One region of the Solwaraspora sp. WMMD406 genome, then DNA from elsewhere that is predicted to be linked to it. Evidence: riboswitches for the same ligand, from Rfam matches in the RefSeq annotation. Region 1 holds a riboswitch; each other region holds the start of a gene.
The links. Region 1 has a riboswitch for cyclic di-AMP ahead of O7632_RS25280 (NlpC/P60 family protein). Riboswitches for the same ligand answer to the same signal wherever they lie in the genome.

Region 1 (4,858 bases):
AATCCCCGGCACGTCTCATCTGTTGTGTAGGTGTCAGCGCCGTACGGCGGCACCACCACAACGGTACGCCGGACCGGAGGGCAGACGTGTCGGGGGAGAGGCTGATGGAGATGCGCGTCGCAGGTGACAAGGCAAGTGGGGTAAACGAGGGGACCGTGGGCAACGTGGAGAAGACGATGGCTTTGCGGACCGACGAGGTTGCCGAGGAACGGGACCTGGTCGGCGTCTACCTGCATGAGATCTCCCGGACGCCGCTGCTCGACGCGGCCGGGGAAGTTGACCTCTCCAAGGCGATCGAGGCCGGACTGTACGCGGAGCACCTGCTGGAGCAGGGCATGCCGCGGCCGGGCGTGAGCCGTGAGGAGCTGGAACGGCTGGTCGTCGACGGTGAACGGGCCAAGGACCTGTTCATCCGCGCCAACCTGCGGCTGGTGGTGTCGATCGCCCGGCGCTACGTACGGTCGGGCATGCCCATGCTGGACCTGATCCAGGAGGGCAACACCGGTCTGGTCCGGGCGGTGGAGAAGTTCGACTACGAGCGCGGCTACAAGTTCTCGACGTACGCCACCTGGTGGATCCGGCAGGCGATCAGCCGGGCCATCGCCCAGCAGGAGCGGACCGTCCGACTGCCGGTGCACCTGGTCGAGGACGTCAACCGGATGCGCAACGTCGCCCGCCAGCTCACCCGCGAACTGGGCTCGGATCCCGAGCCCGAGCAGATCGCGGCATCGCTGGGCGTACCGGTCGAGCGGGTGCACGAGCTCGTTCGCTGGTCGCAGGACACCGTATCGTTGGATACCCCGGTCGGTGACGACGGGGACACCAACCTCGGCGACCTGGTCGCCGACAGCGACGCGCCGTCGCCGGAGGACATCGTGCTGACCGGGCTGGAGCGGCAGCGGATCGAAGGTTTGCTCAACCATCTCGACGACCGGTCCGCCGGCATCATGCGGGCCCGGTACGGCCTGGAAGACGGTCGGGAGCATTCACTGACCGAGGTGGCGTCGCGGTTCTCGCTGTCCCGGGAACGGATCCGCCAGCTGGAGATCCAGGCTCTCGGCCGGCTGCGGGAGTTGGCTCGGGCCGAGGGCCTGCAGGCCGCCTAGGCAGCCACACCGACCGAACGTCAGCGGCCGGCGATCCCATCGGATCGCCGGCCGCCGACGTTCTCGTCGGTACTCGTGGTGCTCGGCCGAGGCCTGGGTGTGTCCAGCCGAGGCCTGGTAGGCGGCAGGACCTCAGCGCACCCGGCCGTAGCCGTACGGGGTCATCATGTCCACGCTGGCCAGCTCGACGCTGCGGCCGAAGGTGGGAGCGTGGATGACCTTGCCGTTGCCGACGTAGAGCGCGACGTGGGCGAGCCCGTTGTAGAAGACCAGATCCCCGGGCTGCAACGAGCCACGGTTGATCTTGGCCACCACGTCCCACTGCATCGCGGCGTTGTGCGGCAGGCTCTTGCCGGCCTTGCGCCACGCGGCGAGGGTGAGCCCCGAGCAGTCGTAGCCGTTCGGCCCGCTCGAGGCCCAGACGTACGGCTTGCCGATCGCTCCGTACGCGAACTCGACGGCCACGCCGGCCGCGCCGGAGATCGAGGGGACGGTGCCGGTGTACGACGAGCCGGTCTCGGTCGCCGCGCCGTACGCTCGTTCCCGCTTGGCGTACAGCTCGTCGATGTCCTCCTCGATCGCCTTCTTGCGTTCGGAGAGTTCCGTGACCTGGGCTTCCTGCTTGGTCAGCGCCGCCTGTAGCTTTTCCTGCTCGGCGAGGTAGGTCGCCTGGGTGCTGGTGAAGTCGGTTAGTCGCTGCTGACGATCCCGGGCCAGGTGATCGAGGGTGTCGAGCCGGTGCACGAACGTGTCGGAGGTGCCGTCGAGCAGTGCGCTCGCGGTGCTCATTCCGCCAGATTTGTACGCAGTTACCGCGATCTGTCCGACTTCGATCTCGGCCTGGCTCAGTTCGGCCCGCAGCGGACCCAGCTTGGTGTCGATCTCCTCGATCGCCGCGCGGGTCGCCTTGGTCTCCTCGTTGAGTCGGTTGTACGACTCGACCACCTTCGCGAGCTCGGTGGATTCCTTGTTGATCTGCTGCGTGAGTTCGCTGACGGTGGGCTGGGCGGACGCCACCGTGGCGGGGACCACCAGACCGATGGTGACTCCGGTCAGCATGACGGCGCGCAGCAGAATCCGCGCTGATGACAAGAACGCAGAACCCCTCTTCCTTTGCCGCCTACCGGGTTAGCTGACGGATTCGGACGGGAAGTTCGCCCTACCGCGAGACGCGGATTCACCCCAGGTGCACCTTGGGTCCCCGGCCACCACGCCAGTACGTGCAAAGAATTACTGTGCGTCACTGGGGAGTGATGATTCGGCGGCACTGGGCCGGCGTCACCACGGTCGGTGACTGGCGACCGGACCAGCGGGTCCAATTTAGCGGTAAGGATGTACTCCGGAAAGGGCCGCCAATGTGATGGTTGGCATCCGGGCGGCTCGATCGTCGGGAGGGTCACGGAAAGTGGCCACATGTCATTTCTGAGTCACTGAGGAGCCTCGAATAAGGTGGTGGGTCGGGGAATTCCGGCGTCCTCCGAACCGCCGCACGGATCGTGGGCGAGATGTGGCATTAGTCGGTCTGCGCGCTGATCGGTAGCCGTCAAGCAGGAGAAACCGCTACCAAAGGCTCGAATCGACGTCCAGGATGCGTCCTGCCGTCCGTCAGTCTGCTAGGTGGCAGATTGCGATGCTTCCATTGAGTAGCTCGCCGTTTGCACAATGGACCCAAGGTCAGCGCCGCTCGAGCCCTCGGAGGCCGCCATGCGTGCTACTCGCCAGACCCCGCCTCGCCGGGGATCCCCGCTCATCCGGCCAGCCGGTCGGCGTGAGGACACCGTCCCCCGGCGGGACACCGTCCCCCGCCCCCGCACCTCCGGTGGCCGGGACAGCGTACTCGCGGCCCGCGACGGTCGGGGTCGCCTCGTCGGCGCGGCGTGGCCCGAGGAGACGGCGGCCGACGTCACCGCGACCAGCGCCGACGTGCCCGGCCGTGCGTTCTACCGCCAACCCGGTATCGAGGTGACCACCCGATGGTTCGTCGTGGCCGGTCGGCGGTTCGCCATCACAGACCTCACTGACCTGCGGACCGCCCGGGGGCCCCGGGACCCGCTGGCCGTACGGGCCGGCGGAGTCGTCGCCGTCGTGCTGGCCGTGATCGCCGTGGTGATCGGCTTCACCCGGGGCCTGGACCAGGTGAGTGCCCTCGCCTACCTCGCGCTGCTGGTCGCTGCCTTCATCCCGGTCGGGATCGCCTGGCTGGCGGACCGGCTGCGACCACGGTCGTTCGAACTCTGGGGCCGGCATCGGGGCGGGATGATGCTGCTGTTCAGCAGCGACGAGGAGCGTCAGTACGGCCAGGTGAGCCGGGCGCTGATGCGGGCCAGGGAGGTGTCCCGGCTGTCCGGACCGAACGATGCGATGGTCACCATCGAGCCGTGGGTGCCGGATCGGCACCGACCGGCGGACGACTGACGGACCCGACCTCGGACGCGCTCCTCGGCCCCGATGCTAGCCGAGCTCCTCGGCGATTCGTCGCAGCAGCGCGACCGAGTCGGCGGGGGAGAGCGACTCGGCCCTCAGCCGGTCGAAGACGTGCTGGTAAGAGCGGACGTCGGCGGGTCGGTCGATGATCTCCTCGACCAGCGCGCTCTCCACGTAGACCACGTCGCCGTCCTCGTGGTCGGCGAACCGCAGGATGACGAACGGACCGAGCACGGTGTTGCTGCCGGCGGTGAACGGCAGGACCCGTACGGTGATCCCGGTTCTCGCGCACATCGTCGCCACGTGCCGCAACTGCTCGCGCAACACTCGGGTTCCGCCGGTGACCCGTCGCAGGGCCGCCTCGTCGAGGATCACCTCGATCTGCGGTGGATCGGCGCCGTGCAGCACCGCGTGCTGGCGCGCCAGCCGGATCTGGACCCGGCTCTCGATCTCGGCGGCCGGCACGTGGTGCGGCCCGTCGGCCGGGATGACCGCGCGGGCGTACTCCTCGGTCTGTAGCAGCCCGGGAAAGCTGATCGGCTGGAAGTACTGCAGCACGGCGGCGTCCGCCTCCAAGCCGATGTACGCCGCGTAGGCCGGTGGCACCCGGTCCTTGTATCCGCTCCACCAGGCCCGGCGACGGGCAGCGCGGGCGAGTTCGACCATCTGGGCGACCTGTTGGTGGTCGCGTACGCCGTACAGGTCGAGCAGGGCCTTGACGTCGTTGGTCGAGACGCTGACCGATCCCGACTCGATCCTGATCAGTTTCGACAGGGACCAGTCCATCTGGCGTGCCACGTGATCCTGAGTGAGGTCCGCGGCTTCGCGGGCCCGTCGCAGCGCGGCACGAAGACGGCGACGGCCGATCGTCGGTCCCTGGTGTCGGGCAGGCATGGAACGCTCCGGGGGGTGAGCCGGCTCCGAGGGTGAGTGCGCTCCTGGCGGTGAGTGCGCTCCTGAGCAGAGTGCCACCTGTTAGCAGAGTGCCACCTGGCTGGTTGCCACCTCATTGCACGCTACACCGAGCCGATCCGGTCTGCTATGGACGGCGGGCCCGGATCGTGGGCCGAATGTTCCGCTCCGGCAACCGATCTCCCCACCGTCGGGCCAAGATCCGAAGCTGATACAGTCCGCCCAAATGCCGAGGGTTCTGATGGCAATTATGCAGTAATGCCCTTTTAAGGAGTTTGGTTGACTGGGATCAGCACCGCCGGTCCGGTGTGGCGTAAGAGCCGCCGTTGCGAGGCGACCACGTGCGTCGAGGTAGCCGGGATCGGACCGATGGTCGGGGTACGTGACTCGACCGATCCGGACGTGCACCTGGAGTT
Region 2 (4,858 bases), 2.9 Mb from region 1:
GCAGTGCGACGGAGAGGTAGCCCCGGCCGGAGAGCGTCGAGGTGATGGTGGTCCCGGAGACCGTCCAGCTCGCGCCGCTCGGTGCGTAGGCCACGTAGTCGTGGCCGCGCATGGAGAAGCCCACCCGGCTGCCGCTGTGGTGCCAGACCGTCGGGGTGCCGGGAAAGCTCAGTTGCGCGTTGCCGCCGGTGACTTGGGCGTACACGAACGGCAGACCGTGGCCGACGGTGGCCCGCAGGGTGCGGGCGCCGTCCGACCAGTAGGGGCTGACCGTCCAGTCGCTCCAGCCATCGACCTTGACGTCGGGTGCGGCGAGTCCGGCCACGCCGAGGGTGAACTCCCGGGTGTACGGGTAGTGGTATTCGCCGACGCCGGTCGAGGTGCCGGAGATGGCGGCTTCGGTGGTGTACGAGATCCCGAGGCCGCCCGAGGTCGGCTGGAAGGACATCGGGTGGGCGTGCAACGGTTCGGAGTAGGCGCAGTTGTAGCGCTTGAACAGTAGCGACGACCACCAGTCATTGGTGGGTACCGCGCCGGCGGGGGCGTTGGCGGTGACGTACTGCCGGGGGTTGGTGGCGATGGTGCCGCAGGCGGTGGGGGCTGCCGCGCCGGCGGGCCGGGTCGTGGTGTAGCTGCCGGCACCGACGGTGGCGGCATCGGCGGTACGCAGTACGCCGAAGATCAGCCCGCTGGCCACCAACGCCGTGGCGGCGGTGGCGGCCAGGAGCCGGCGTGGGACGCGGCCGGATCCCACTCCACGGATCGACAGGTTCATGGTGCCTCCGGTTTGATCGGGCGCGTCGATGTCGGTAAGAAATTTCACGCCCATTAATGAGTTATTGCCAGGAGGTCACCAGAGCGGCAGACCTCTGTCAATGTCCGGGCACCGGTTTTTTCGAAGTTCCGGACCGGTGGGTCGTCTCTGTTGACAGTGCGGCCGGTGGTGCTATATAAACGCCTGAGAGAGCGCTCTCACGGGCTGTTGGGTCGATGATTACGCTGGTGAGCGGCCATGCTCTCTCATGTCGAAAGAGCGCTCTCAGCGACAGATTGTCAACTGTGGACGGTCGGCGACAGGGTCTTGCCCTCCGCGACGGGGTGCTATTGATTTCGGACGTGGACGCGGCACGAAGGCGGGCTCACCGGTACCGGTGAGCCCGCCTTCGTGCCGCGTCTCGTGCCGCGCTGCCCGATCAGTAGACGGAGAGGTGAACGTGGTTTGTGTGGTCGCTGGACGGGTCGCCGCCCGCGCCGCTGTACGCCTTCCAGCCGCTGCTCGGCAGCCAGATGCGCTTGTACCAGATCACGTAGAGCACGCCGAGTCGGTCGGCGTTGTTGATGTAGTAGTTGGCCAGGTTGTCGCCGTAGGTCTTGTCCCCACCGCTGGCGGCCCCACCGAAGCCGTTCGGCTGGGCTGCGAAGTCGCAGGCGCGTCCCTTCGGGTGCTCACCCGAGCCGCCGTTACGGAAGCAGGAGACGTATCGGGTGAAACCCGCCGCCTTCGCCTGGTTGAGCGCATGCAGGGTCCGTGGCGTGATGCAGCCCGAGGTGGTCGGGTCGTTGATGCTGCACGATTCCGAGGGCCATGAGCCGTTCGCGTTGCGTGGTGCCGGCGTGGCGGACGCGCTGCTCGAGCCCGACGACGACCCGGACGACGACGACCCGGACGACGACGACCCGGACGACGACGACCCGGACGACGACGACCCGGACGAGCTGCTGGCGGCTCGCTCGGCTGCGGCGGCCCGTTCGGCCTCGGCACGTTCCTCGGCGGCGATGGCGACGGCGAGCGCCCGCTCGGCCTGGTTCTTGCGCTGATCCATGATGGTGAGCTGCTTTCGCTGCTCGCGGATCTCGTGGTCGATGGCAGCCTTCGACCGGGTGACCTGGTCGCGGGTGCGGTACAGCTCACGCAGCTGCTTTTCCTCGTTGGCGGTCACGGCGCTCAGCGCGGCCGCCCGGTCCAGGAAGCCTTCCGGCGAGGTGCTGTTGAGCAACGCGGAGACCGGTCCCAGCCGGCCGTTACGGTACGCGCGGTCGACGAGTTGCCCGACGTTGTCGTTGCGCACCCTCAGGTCGGCCTCGATCCCGGTCAACTGTTCGGTCAGTTGCCGTTCGCGTTTGGTCGAGTGGTCGAGCGCTGCCTTCGCGTCGATCCAGCCTTTGGACGCCGCGTCGAGTTCCTTGCGCAGGCTGGGCGTGCCGCCCTCGTCGTCGGCGTCGGCGGGGGCGCGGGTCGGCGGTGCCGCTTCGGCGGACGGGCCCGGCGGGGCCCCGGTGATCGCGATCAGGACCACGGTCAGCGCCGCGAGTAACCCGAACCGGGCTCTCCTGTCAATTGTGGATGTCACGTGCGGAGTTCCTTCCGTCAGCCGCCGACCGGGTTAGCTGACGGGTTCGGGACGGAAGATCCCTACCGCTGGCGCGGATGCACCCCAGGAACGTGGTTCCCCGGCTCGCCGTGAGGCGATTAGGCGACGGCCCCCGCGAGCGCCGGAGGGGCGCCGCCCTGACGGTGGCCGGAGCCGAGACTACCGGCTGTGGAGGCTCCTGTCTCGACATTGACCAACATGTTTTGTCCAGATTAATAGGAAATATCAGATCAGCGAGGTGGCTAGTGTCGCGGGAAGGTCACGAGATTTAAGCATCCACTAATCACCAGTGGGTCGGTCCGCAGGCGTCGGTCGGTGTCGGAGGTTCGACTTGTAGCGTAGCGTGATCGATCCCGAACTCGCGGTGCAAAGCTGTTCTGGCGTCGCGTAGCACCCCGCCGATCTCGGCCGCCGGTTCCACGGTCAGGTGCGCCGAGGCCACCTCCATCCCCGAGGTGAGCGTCCAGACGTGCAGGTCGTGCACGTCCCGCACCCCGGGTACGGCCGCCAGACAGTCCCGCACCCGCGGCACGTCCAGGTGCTTCGGGGCGGCCTGCACCAGGATCCGGATCGCGGCGGTGGCCAGTCGCCAGGTGCGCGGCAGGATGAACAGACCCACACCGACGGCGACCGCCGGATCGGCGTACCACCAGCCGGTGGTGGCGATCACGAGCGCGGCGGCGATCACGCCGACCGACCCGATCAGGTCACCGAAGACTTCGAGGTGGGCGCCGCGTACGTTGATGTTGTCCCGCGCGCCGGCCCGCAGCAGGGCGAAGGCGACCACGTTGGCCACCAGTCCGGCCAAGGCCACCACCAGCATCGGTCCGGCCGGCACCGGCTCCGGTGCCGCGAACCGGCGGACCGCCTCGACCAGTACGTAGACCGCGACCCCGCCGAGCAGGATCGCGTTGGTCAGGGCGGCCAGCACTTCCAACCGGTAGAGGCCGAAGGTGCGCTGCGGATCGTCAGTGGGTCGGCGGGTCGCGGTGATCGCGGCCAGGGCCATTCCGATGCCCAGGACGTCGGTGAACATGTGACCGGCGTCGGAGAGCAGCGCGAGGGAGCCGGTCAGCAGCGCGGCCACCGCTTCGACGACCATGAAGACCGCCAACAGGACGAACGCTGCCCAGAGTCGCCCCCGGTGCCGCAGGCCGGCGGCGCTCGCGCCGTGATCGTGTCCCGCGCCCACGCTCGCCACCTTCCGTCGTCCGGCCCACCAACAGCAGATTAATGCGCACATCGCTATATGTGCAATAAAGAGCGGTGGTGAAGTCGGCCGAGTCGTCTCGCCAAGTCGTCCCGCCGAGTCGAAACCCGCCTACCGGCCGGGGACCTCGCCGAGTCCGACCGAGTCGTCCCGTGCCTCGTCGATGGTGATCAGCCGCTGAGTCGCGCGGGACAGTGCGACATAGAGCGTGCGCACACCTGCCTCCGACTCCGTACGGATCTCGGCGCCGCCGACCAGCACCACCCCGTCGTACTCCATGCCCTTGGCCTGCAAGCTCGACACCACCCGCAGCCGGGGGTCGGCGAAGCCCTCGAGCCAGCCGGCCACCTCCTCGTGCCGGGCCAACGGCGCGATCACCCCCACCGTCCCCTCCACCGCGGTGAGCAGTGCGGTCGCCGCGTCGCGTACCGCCGCAGGCAGCGCCGCCGCCGCGACCCGGTCCTGCCGTGGCACCACGCCGGTGGACCGTACCGCCGCCGGCAGTACGGCGTCGGGCGCGATCTCCCGGATCACCCCGGCCGCCAACTCGAAAATCTCCGCCGGATTGCGGTAGTTGGTGGTCAGCACGAACTCCCGTCGCGGCCGCCGCCCCAACGCCCGGTCCCGGGCCTGGGCCAGCTCGACCGGATCCCCGGTCCACGACGTCTGCGCCGGATCCCCGACCACCGTCCAGGAAGCGAGCCGCCCCCGACGCCCGATCATCCGCCACTGCATCGGCGAGACGTCCTGCGACTCGTCGACCACGACGTGGGCGTACTCCCGGTAGTCGGCGGGCCGCTCGGCGGCCATCGCCCGCGCGGCCCGCTCCCGGTCCGCGAACGTCGTCACCTCCCGGACCCCGGCGGCGACCTGGAACGGATCCCGCCGCTGGCGGCGCGGTTGCGGCGGCCGACCCAGCATCTCGTCCAACTCGTCCAGCAACGCCACGTCGGCGATGGTCGGACCCCGCTGCGGCACGTCCTGCCAGGAAGCCCCGAGCAGTGCGACCTCCGCCGGGTCCAGCACGCCGCGCGCGTACCGGCGCAGCCGTTCCGGCCGGGCCAGCCAGGCCAACACGTGCCGGGGGAGCAGCCGTGGCCACCAGGCCCGCAGGAAGTCCCGGAAGTCGGCCCGCTCGGACAGATCGTCCTCGAACTCGGCCTGTGTCGGCAGCCGGTCCGCCGATACCAGCCGCTGGGCCTGCGCCCACAGCGCGTCGAACAGCCCGTCGATCCCGGCCCGACGTACCTCGTTGCGCCGGGCCCCCCGAGGCAAC
Region 3 (4,858 bases), 4.5 Mb from region 1:
CGGCACAGAGCAAGGATCCCCGGGTGGCGGCCGTGCTGGACCAGCCGTTGCAGGCCGAGGAGCGGCTGGTGCAGCCCGACGGGGGACTGCTGATCCACCGGACCAAGGCCAGCGGCCTGCGGATGGCGGTGGCGATGGGGCACGAGATCGACGGCCCGGACGACACCAAGGTCTCCACCGAGGGTTTCGACGACTGGGTCCGTACCACGGTCTCCTGCGTGCTTCAGCCCGGGCAGCGGCTGCGGGTGGTCAAGCTGCTGACGTACGGCTGGTCCAGTCAGCGCTCGTTGCCGGCGCTGCGCGACCAGGTCGGGGCGGCGTTGGCCGGCGCCCGGATCTCCGGCTGGGACGGGCTCTGCGCCGAGCAACGCAAGTACCTCGACGACTTCTGGGACCACTCCGACGTACGGGTCGACGGGGACCCGGAGATCCAGCAGGCGGTCCGCTTCGGCCTGTTCCACGTGCTGCAGGCCGGGGCCCGCGCCGAGCAGCGGCCGATCGCGGCCAAGGGTCTGACCGGTCCCGGGTACGACGGGCACGCGTTCTGGGACACCGAGATGTTCGTGCTGCCGGTGCTGACCTACACCCAGCCGGCGGCGGTCGCCTCGGTGCTGCGCTGGCGGCACTCGACCCTGGACCAGGCGCGGGAACGGGCCCGGATGCTCGGGCTCAACGGGGCGGCCTTCCCGTGGCGCACCATCCGGGGGCAGGAGTGTTCGGCGTACTGGCCGGCCGGCACCGCCGCCTTCCACGTCGCGGCGGACATCGCCGACGCGGTCCGGCGCTACGTGCAGGCAACCGGAGACGCCGAGTTCGAACGCGAGATCGGTCTCGAACTGCTGGTCGAGACGGCCCGGCTGTGGCGTTCGCTCGGGCACCACGACCGGCACGGGCGGTTCCACATCGACGGGGTGACCGGGCCGGACGAGTACACCGCGGTCGTGGACGACAACATCTACACCAATCTGATGGCGCAGCGGAACCTGCTGTCGGCGGCCGACTGCGCACTGCGGTACGCCGACCGGGCCTGGGTGCTCGGCGTCGACGACGAGGAGACTGCCGCCTGGCGGGACGCGGCGCTGTCGATGCACATTCCGTACGACGACGAACTCGGGGTGCATCCGCAGTCGGCCGGGTTCACCCGGCATCAGGAGTGGGATTTCCAGGGCACCCCGCAGGACCACTATCCGCTGCTGCTGCACTATCCGTACTTCGATCTCTACCGCAAGCAGGTGGTCAAGCAGGCCGACCTGGCGTTGGCGATGCACTGGCGGGGGGACGCCTTCACCGACGAGGAGAAGGTCCGCAACTTCGCCTACTACGAGCGCCGTACGGTTCGTGACTCGTCGCTGTCGGCGTGCACCCAGTCGGTGATCGCCGCCGAGACGGGACATCTCGAACTCGCCCACGACTACATGGGCGAGGCGGCGTTGATGGACCTGCACGACATCAACCGCAACACCCGGGACGGCATCCACGTCGCGGCGCTCGCCGGGGCGTGGATCGCCTTGGTGGCCGGGTTCGGCGGGATGCGGGACCACACCGGTGAACTCTCCTTCGCACCCCGGTTGCCGCAACGGATCAACCGGCTGGAGTTCGCCATGATGTGGCGGGGGATGCGGTTGCGGGTGTCCGTCCAGCGCGACGAGGTCACGTACTCGTTGCGCGACGGCGACCCGAACGCCAGCATCGACCTGACCCACCACGGCGAGCCGATCACCGTCGCCGCCGACAAGCCGGTGACCAAGACGATCCCGACCGCTGGTCCGTCCGGGCCGCCGCCGCAGCAGCCGGCGGGCCGGTCCCCGGTGCGTCGTTCGGCCCGCACGGACTGACCGGCTGGCGGCACCGTCCTACCCTCCACGCCTGTTCGAGGTGCCGCCGTCCACGCCTGTTCGAGGTGCCGCGCCGGTCGGGTCGTCCAGACCGGCCGGCGCGGCACCCGTCACAGCAGAGACAGATGTACGTGGTTGGTGTGGTCGCTGCTCGGGTCGCCCCCGGCGCCGCTGTAGGAACTCCAGCCGGTGGTCGGGGACCAGAACTGGCGGTACCAGATGACGTAGAGGATGCCGAGCTTGTCGGCGTTGCGGACCAGGAACGCGGTCAGGTTGTTGCCGTAGAGCCGGGCGTCGCCGGTCGCGTCTCCGCCGAAGCCACTGGACTGCATCGAGAAGTCGCAGGCCCGGCCCTTCGGGTGTTCGAACGGGCCACCTGGCCGGAAGCAGGAGACGAAGCGGGTGAACCCGGCCTTCTTGGCTTCGTTGAGCGCGTGCATCGTGCGTGGGGTGATGCAACCGTTCGTGGTGGGGTCGTCCAGGCTGCACGACTGCGAGGGCCAGGAGCCGTCCGAGTTGCGTGGCGCCTGGGCGGCCACCGGTGAGGTCGCCGAGACGAAACCGTTGGTGGCCACCGCTCCGACCAGCTGCAGCGCCTTCTCGGCCTCCCGCTTCTGCCGGGCCATCACTTCGAGTTGCTGCTCCTCGCGGGCCACCTCGGCGTCGATCGCGGCCTTGGCCCGCTCGGCCTGCTCCCGAGCCTCGTTGAGTTCCCGTACCCGCTTGTTGTCGTGCATGGCGATCATGTCCAGGCCTTCGGCCCGGTCCAGCAGATCGTCCGGGCTGGCGCTGTTGAGTAGCACCATGACCGGGGTGATCCGACCCAGCCGGTAGGAGTTGGAGGCGACCTGCCCGATTTGCGGAGTTAGCGCCGCCAGGCGGTCCTCGACCTTCTCCAGTTCGAGGCTGAGCTGCAGCTGTCGCTTGCGGGACTCCTCGACGGCAGCCTTGGCTTCGACGAATCCGCGACCGGTGGAGTCCAGCACTTCACTCAGCAGCGGGGGCGCGCCTTCGCCCTCCGGCGTGGACGGCGCGGCGGCGGCGGAAGACGGGGCGACGAGGCCGCCGGCGAGCAGGGCGGTGACGGCGACGAGCGCCGAGGCCAGCGTGAACCGCCGGCGGAGGGGTGCGGTCATCCTGTTCCTTTCCTTGGCCGCCGACCGAGTTAGCTGACGGGTTCGGGACGGAACGATCCCTACCGCGTGATCGCGGATTCACCCCAGTGGAACCTGGTTCCCCGGCTCACCCCGGAGGGTGATTGGGCGGCGGTCACCGCCGGCACCGGGGGGCGCCACCGGGCGGAGACCGCCGGCAAGCTTACCGGATCGGTGAGCGGCTTCGACACCTCGATGGGCGTCACTGAGCAGCAAAATCACGTTAACGGACAACGCTTTCGGTAACGTCCACTGTCTGCATTCGAGGGTGCACCGGGGGTTGCCGGATGGGTGATGCCATCCCACTCCACGATCACGCTTTGAAGGGATAAGGTCTCATAAAGGCGTTTTGTTTATCAGTCCGGTCCATCGACGGCAGGGTGGGGGCGTGGCGTGCCGGAACAGAGTTCCTCCGACCCCGGGGCACCGGGTTCCTCCGATCCTGAGGCACCGACCGATGATCCGGTCGTGGTCATCGGTCTCGGCCGGTTCGGCGGACAGGTCGCCGGTTCGCTGCGGCGGCTCGGTCACGAGGTCCTCGGCATCGACGACCATCCCAAGCGGGTGCAGCACTGGGCGGACCGGCTGCCCCGGGCGGTCGAAGCCGACGCCACCGACGAGGCGGTGCTGCGGCAACTGGGCGTGGGTGGATACCGCCGGGCTGTTGTCGGCATCGGTTCGGACATCGAGGCGAGCATCCTCACCGTGGTGGCGCTGACCGAGGTCGGTGTGGCGGAGATCTGGGCGAAGGCGATCACCGCCAAGCACGGGCGCATCCTGGCGTCCGTCGGCGCGGATCACGTGATTTTCCCCGAGGCGGCCATGGGCGACCGGGTGGCGCACCTGCTGGCCAGCAAGATGATCGACTTCATCGAGTTCGACGACGGGTTCGCGATCGCCAAGGTCTGTGCCCCGCCGCAGGCGGCCGGCCAGACGCTGGCCCGGTCACGGCTGCGCCAGCAGTACGGCATCACCGTGGTCGGAATCAAGGAGCGGGACGCGGACTTCCGCTACGCCGGCCCGGAGACGGTGATCCCGCCGGACGCGTTGCTGATCGTCGCCGGTGCGACCGCCCAGGTCGAGAAGTTCGGTCGCTGACTCGTCCGTCCTGCGGGCGTCCCGGCCTGGTCCGGCGGGCCAACGGTCGATGTCGGAAGGGTTTCCGGTGATCGTCCGCCTCTGATCCAGGTCGTAACCGTCTCGTCACGCCTTCATTTCGTGAGCTGATCAGGCTTTGGACTTTCGCAAACTCGTGACTCAGGCTACAGTCCTCCCATGGGAGCGCTTCCATTGATGGATGTGCACCCCGAACGGTGAACTACGTATGGCGCGACGAGGCCTTGCCTCATCCGCGCCGACCGCTCAGCCGTACGGCTGGCGGCGGGCCAGCCCGGACTCCGCCGCCAGCCACGCACCACCTGTCGAGAGGAGGTGGAACCAGAGCCACTCGCGTGGCCCGGCTCCCGCGCGTCACGCACGACCTGGACGCCATTCCACTCGTGCGTGTGAGTAACTGATGGTGGGGACGGGGGTTGCCCTCCCCGTCCCCACGCTAGTCCCCGATTGTTACGACGTGGAATCGCCGACAAGTCAGGACCGCGACGCCGGTTCGACCGACAGCCTCACCCAGCCCGCCGATGTATCGGCGGGCTTGATTGTGTATAGGTCCCGGACGAGATCGATCACCGTGGCCCTCGTCGGACGGGGCGAGGTGCTGGTGGTGAAGATCGTTCCCGCAGCTCGCGGTCGGTTCCGTCGGGTGGCGACCGGTGTCGGGGTGGCGCCGCAGATGGTGGGCCGGCGACGTTCGGGCGCTCGCGGCGGGCGGCCGCGCGGCGCGGGCGAGACGGGCTCAGGGCCGGTGTGGCA
Region 4 (4,858 bases), 5.2 Mb from region 1:
TCGGGCGATCATCGCCACGTCGACGGTGAACTCGAACAGCCGCCAGTCGACGTGTGGCGACGCCCCCAGCTCGCCGGCGAGCCGGGCCACCCGGGCGACGTCGTCGACCGGATGCGCCCGCCCGGCCAGGTAGGCCTCGTCGTCGCTCTCCTCCGGCGGGAACGAGTGGAGCGCGTAGCGGCCGTCGCGCTCCAGGTCTCGACGCTTGGGCGAGTCGATGATGAAGCAGAACAACCCGTGCTGGGTGATCACCGGGGAGACCGGGTGCACACGCGGGCCGCCGTCGGCCCGGACCGTGGCGAGGTAGCCAAGGCCGGGACCGTACTGCTGCATGAGGAGTCGGATCGCCGTGGCCAGCCGGGGCTCGTCGGCTGCGAACTCGGACCAGGTCGCCATGCCGACAGCCTATCGAACATGTGTTCGAATATCCAGCGAACGCGCTGCCCGTGCCCGCTGCGCGCGGCACGGTCGCTATGGTGTGACGATGCTCCTCTCCGACCGGGACATCGTCGCGGAGACCAAGAACGGCAACCTGTCGCTCGATCCGTTCGAGCCCGCACTCATCCAGCCGTCCAGCATCGATGTCCGGCTCGACCGCTACTTCCGAGTCTTCAACAACCACCTCTACACCCACATCGACCCGTCGACCCGACAGGACGACCTGACGTCCCAGGTCGAGGTCCCGGCGGGCGACCCATTCGTGCTGCACCCCGGCGAGTTCGTCCTCGCCTCCACACTCGAGGTCGTTTCCCTGGGCGACGCGCTCGCCGCCCGGCTGGAGGGCAAGTCGAGCCTGGGGCGGCTGGGGCTGCTGACCCACTCGACCGCCGGCTTCATCGATCCAGGATTTTCCGGCCACGTCACGCTGGAGCTCTCCAACGTCGCCAACCTGCCGATCAAGCTGTGGCCGGGGATGAAGATCGGCCAGCTGTGCATCTTCCGGCTCTCCTCCGCCGCCGAACACCCCTACGGATCGTCGGTCTACGGTTCGCGCTACCAGGGGCAACGTGGACCGACTCCGAGCCGTTCGTGGAAGCAGTGGCGGACCTGGCCAACCGGCTGAGCCAGATGGCGAAAGGCGCCCTCCCAAGCCGGGGGGAGACCTGGGAGGACGCCTTTCCTGGTGGCCGGTGCCGCCGCACGACGGGGGAATCTGCGGCGTGCGCCAGGCCATGGGGAGGAGTGGAGCTATCCGGGCCTGCCGTAGCTGTGAACGTCAGAACCGATCTTGCGCATCTGGACCGGTTCACCGGCGCGTGAGGCGTGCACGATCCATCCGTCGCCGACGTACATGCCGACGTGCGACAGACCGCTGTAGTAGAAGATCAGGTCGCCGGGACGGAGTTCGGATCGGCTGACGCTCGGGATCACCTGACGTTGCCGGGCGGCGTTGTGCGGCAGCGAGACGCCACCCTGTCGCCACGCGGCCGAGGTCAGTCCGGAACAGTCGTAGCTGTTCGGACCCCCGGACCCCCAGACGTACGGTTTGCCGATCTGCGCGCAGGCGAACGTGACCGCCTTGCCCGCCGCGCCGCCCGGGTAGCTCGCCGGGCAGGGCGCCGGGCGCAGCGAGCCGAGCGTGGTGGTCGACCCGTACGCCTCGAGCCGCAGGTCCTGCAGCCGGTCGACTTCGGCGTCGATCTCCTTGGCCTTGGCCGCCAACTGCGCTTCGGTACGGGTCAACTCGACCACGAGCGCGTCGAGCGGTTCCTTCTGGGCGGCGTACTCCTCCTTGAGGTCGACCACCGCCTGCACGTCGCGGGCCTGCCGACGGGCGAACTGGTCGAGCAGCTCGAGCTGGTCGGCGAGGGCGGTCGGGGTGCCGTTCGTCAGGATCGCGTTGACCATCGAAGGGCTGCCGCCCTTGTATGACCGGGCGGCGAACTCACTGACCCGGTCCATGGCCAGATCGATCTGAATCTGCAGCGGCTGGATCTTGTCGGCGAGTGCTTTCGCCTGCTTCTTCTTGGCGTTGAGGTCCTGGCGGACCGCGTTGTGCCGTTCGATCGTGGGCTCGAGCTCGGCCCACACCTCGTCGATCTGGGCTTCGATCTGCGCGACGGTCGGTTGGGCCTGGACCGGTGCCGCGGTCAACAGCAGACCGACACCGGTGGTGACGGCGAGCGCGGCGTCGACGAACCGTCGACGGGTACGGCGTGGCTGGCGCGGCTCGCGGTCCCGGTCGGGCCACTCGGAGCTCAGCCGCAGGGCTTTCCTAGCCACCGGACTCCTTCTCCCCAGACCGCCTACCGGGTTAGCTGACGGGTTCGGGCGGAAGAGAGACGCCCTACCGCAGGGAAGCTGCGGACTCACCCCGAGGTGCCTGGGTCCCCGGTTCGTTGTGCGCGACGATTCGGCGGTGTCGGGCCGAGGCCAACCGGGGTGGCTGGCGTCCTCCCGACTCGACGATCCCCAAGAGTAGAGAGTGGCGTTCTTCAGACGCAAGCGACTAGACTACTCATTTCTTTGCGTGAACGTACGATCGCAATTAGTATCGCTGTTCGTCGATCAAACGTTCGAATGAAGCGGGTGGGCCGCCTGATATCGAGACGACCCACCCGAGCGGCCCGCTCGCCGACCGACTATCGCCGCGCCGCACCACCCCTGCCGCCGACCTGCACGATCAACCCACGCGCCGGAATCCAGCGACCGGCATGTGATCGATGTTCTCCATTTGCACCGGCTGTCCCGCGCGGGGCGCGTGCACCATGAGACCGTTTCCGATGTACAAACCCACGTGATGTAGATCACTAAAGAAGAAGACCAAATCGCCCGGTCTGGCCTCCGAACGGCTGATCGAACGGCCCTCGTTCCACTGGGCACCGGTGTAATGAGTCAGCCGTACGCCCGCCTGCGCCCAGGCGTACTGGGTCAGGCCGGAACAGTCGAATGCGTTCGGCCCGGTGGCCCCCCAGACGTACGGCTTGCCGAGTTGGGCACACGCCGTCCGGACCGCGGTTCCGGCCGCACCACCGACCGACACCGCCGGACAGGGCCCCGACGCGCCGGAGCCTCCGCTCGTGCTCGCCGTCCGGTACGCGGCGGTACGCATCTGCTCCAAGCGGTCGATCTCCGCGTCGATCGCTTTACGCTTGGCCGCGAGTTCGGCGTCCTGCTGCTGCTGGGTGGCAATGAGCTCGTCGAGGGTCCGCTTCTGCGCCAGATATTCGTCCCGGGTGGCGAGCACCGCAGCGATCTGCTCATGCCGCTGCTTGGTCAGCCGGTCGAGCACGAGGAGTTGATCGGCGAGACTGGTCGGCGACCCCGTTGTCAGCAAGGCGTTGAGCTCGCTCGACGGACCCGTACGGTAATAGCGGTTCGCGACCTCGCCGATCTCGTCGGCGGCGAGGTCGGCCTGCAGCGACAGCGGACGGATCCGCTCGTCCAGGTCGGCGGCCTTCTTCTGATTGGCCCGAAGTTCGCTGTGCACCTTGTTGTACTGCTCGATGACCGGTTCGAGCTTCAGCCACTGAGCGTCGAGCTCGGCCTCGATCTCGGCCAGCGTGGGCTCCGCCTGAGCCGGGACGGCCGGCAGCAGCGTCAAGACCAGCGGCACCAGCACGGCCAGGATTGCTCGGCCCGAGATCACCAATGAACGCTTCACGTATCCGAATTGCGACCGAGAGTAATCTCGGGTGTGCGAATGGGTGAGCACACGTGCCATTGGCAGCGACTCCTTCATTAACGATCGCCGGGGCCTCGCGGGCGGGGGAACGGAGGCCGACATCCGCAGCGGTCGGGCTCCCACCTTATTGGAATCGCCGCCGAACCTTCAAGACGGTGTCGCGGGCGCATACCGTCAGACCGGGTTAGCGTGACGTCATGAGTGCGCTCATCCTGGCCGAGGAACTCACCCTGCTCGCCTACGACGACCAGTCAGGTGACCCGATAGTCGGATCGCCCGAGCTGGACTACGCCGTCAGTGGAGCCATCCTGCTCGATCTCGCCCTCGACGGTGCGGTCACCGTCCACCCCGACGGTACGGTCCACCCCGACGGTACGGTCCACCCCGACGATGCGGGCACCGTCCACCCCGACGATGCGGGCACCGTCCATCCCGACGGTACGGTCGCGGCTGCGACGGCCGGGCCGGCGGAAGCCGATCGTCGTCATCTCGACCGGGCCGCGGCAACCATCAGGGCCGCCGACCCGCACCCGGTCGAACACTGGATCGTCGAGTTGTCCCACAAGCTGGTCCCCCGGATCCTCGACGGGCTGGTCACCGCTGGCGTGCTGCGTCGAGAGCGGGACCGGGTGTTCTGGGTGTTTCCGCACACCCGCTTCGCCGCCCCCGACAGCAGGCGCCCACCGGCGGAGGCCGAGGCCCGTACCCGGCTGCGGAGCGCCGTCCGACACTCGTCCGACCCGGTGGACGAGCGGACCGCCGCGCTGGGGGCGTTGGTGCACGCCCTCGACGCCGACGAACTGCTCCGCGAGGTCGTCTCTCCCGCTGACGGCAGCGCTGCGACGACGACCGACGTGCCGATGTCGGACCGCGAACGGGACGCCTGGTCCGCCCGGTGCCGGGCGGCGATACCGGATGCCGCCTGGGTCGCGACCGCTACCGAAAGGGTGATCCGGGACCACCGCTCCGAGGTGGCCACCGCCGTCTTCATCGCCACCAACGTCGCGACCAGCGGCAGCTAGTCGCGCCGCCGGCTGCCGGACGGCTGCGGGCGGCTGCCGGACGGCTGCGGGCGCGGCGGGGTCGGCCGCCAGACCAGCCGTACGACGCCGGCCGCCGCCGCCCCGACCAAGACCCCGGTGGCGTTGTTGACCCAGTCGTAGCCCACACACTGGCGGCCGAGCCCGCTCACGGCCTGGGCCAGCTCCACCATCGCCGGCACCACCAGGAGCA

Region 2: another riboswitch for cyclic di-AMP. It lies ahead of O7632_RS12890 (hypothetical protein); the one in region 1 lies ahead of O7632_RS25280 (NlpC/P60 family protein).
Region 3: another riboswitch for cyclic di-AMP. It lies ahead of O7632_RS05385 (hypothetical protein); the one in region 1 lies ahead of O7632_RS25280 (NlpC/P60 family protein).
Region 4: another riboswitch for cyclic di-AMP. It lies ahead of O7632_RS02310 (NlpC/P60 family protein); the one in region 1 lies ahead of O7632_RS25280 (NlpC/P60 family protein).

Annotation. Positions count from the first base shown of each region.
Region 1 is NZ_JARUBF010000001.1:5,702,737-5,707,594, reverse strand. It holds gene O7632_RS25285 (sigma-70 family RNA polymerase sigma factor) at 111-1,106, shown strand; gene O7632_RS25280 (NlpC/P60 family protein) at 1,239-2,165, opposite strand; cyclic di-AMP (ydaO/yuaA leader) riboswitch at 2,209-2,341, opposite strand; gene O7632_RS25275 (DUF6232 family protein) at 2,811-3,521, shown strand; gene O7632_RS25270 (helix-turn-helix transcriptional regulator) at 3,558-4,424, opposite strand; gene O7632_RS25265 (DUF397 domain-containing protein) at 4,722-4,858, shown strand, end outside.
Region 2 is NZ_JARUBF010000001.1:2,828,867-2,833,724, forward strand. It holds gene O7632_RS12885 (glycosyl hydrolase) at 1-775, opposite strand, end outside; gene O7632_RS12890 (hypothetical protein) at 1,194-2,351, opposite strand; cyclic di-AMP (ydaO/yuaA leader) riboswitch at 2,358-2,487, opposite strand; gene O7632_RS12895 (cation diffusion facilitator family transporter) at 2,656-3,564, opposite strand; gene O7632_RS12900 (AAA family ATPase) at 3,694-4,858, opposite strand, start outside.
Region 3 is NZ_JARUBF010000001.1:1,197,483-1,202,340, forward strand. It holds gene O7632_RS05380 (glycoside hydrolase family 65 protein) at 1-1,835, shown strand, start outside; gene O7632_RS05385 (hypothetical protein) at 1,946-2,971, opposite strand; cyclic di-AMP (ydaO/yuaA leader) riboswitch at 2,974-3,110, opposite strand; gene O7632_RS05390 (TrkA family potassium uptake protein) at 3,464-4,087, shown strand.
Region 4 is NZ_JARUBF010000001.1:534,537-539,394, forward strand. It holds gene O7632_RS02300 (pyridoxamine 5'-phosphate oxidase family protein) at 1-396, opposite strand, end outside; gene dcd (dCTP deaminase) at 485-1,063, shown strand; gene O7632_RS02310 (NlpC/P60 family protein) at 1,189-2,223, opposite strand; cyclic di-AMP (ydaO/yuaA leader) riboswitch at 2,229-2,369, opposite strand; gene O7632_RS02315 (C40 family peptidase) at 2,624-3,682, opposite strand; gene O7632_RS02320 (GPP34 family phosphoprotein) at 3,823-4,647, shown strand; gene O7632_RS02325 (VanZ family protein) at 4,644-4,858, opposite strand, start outside.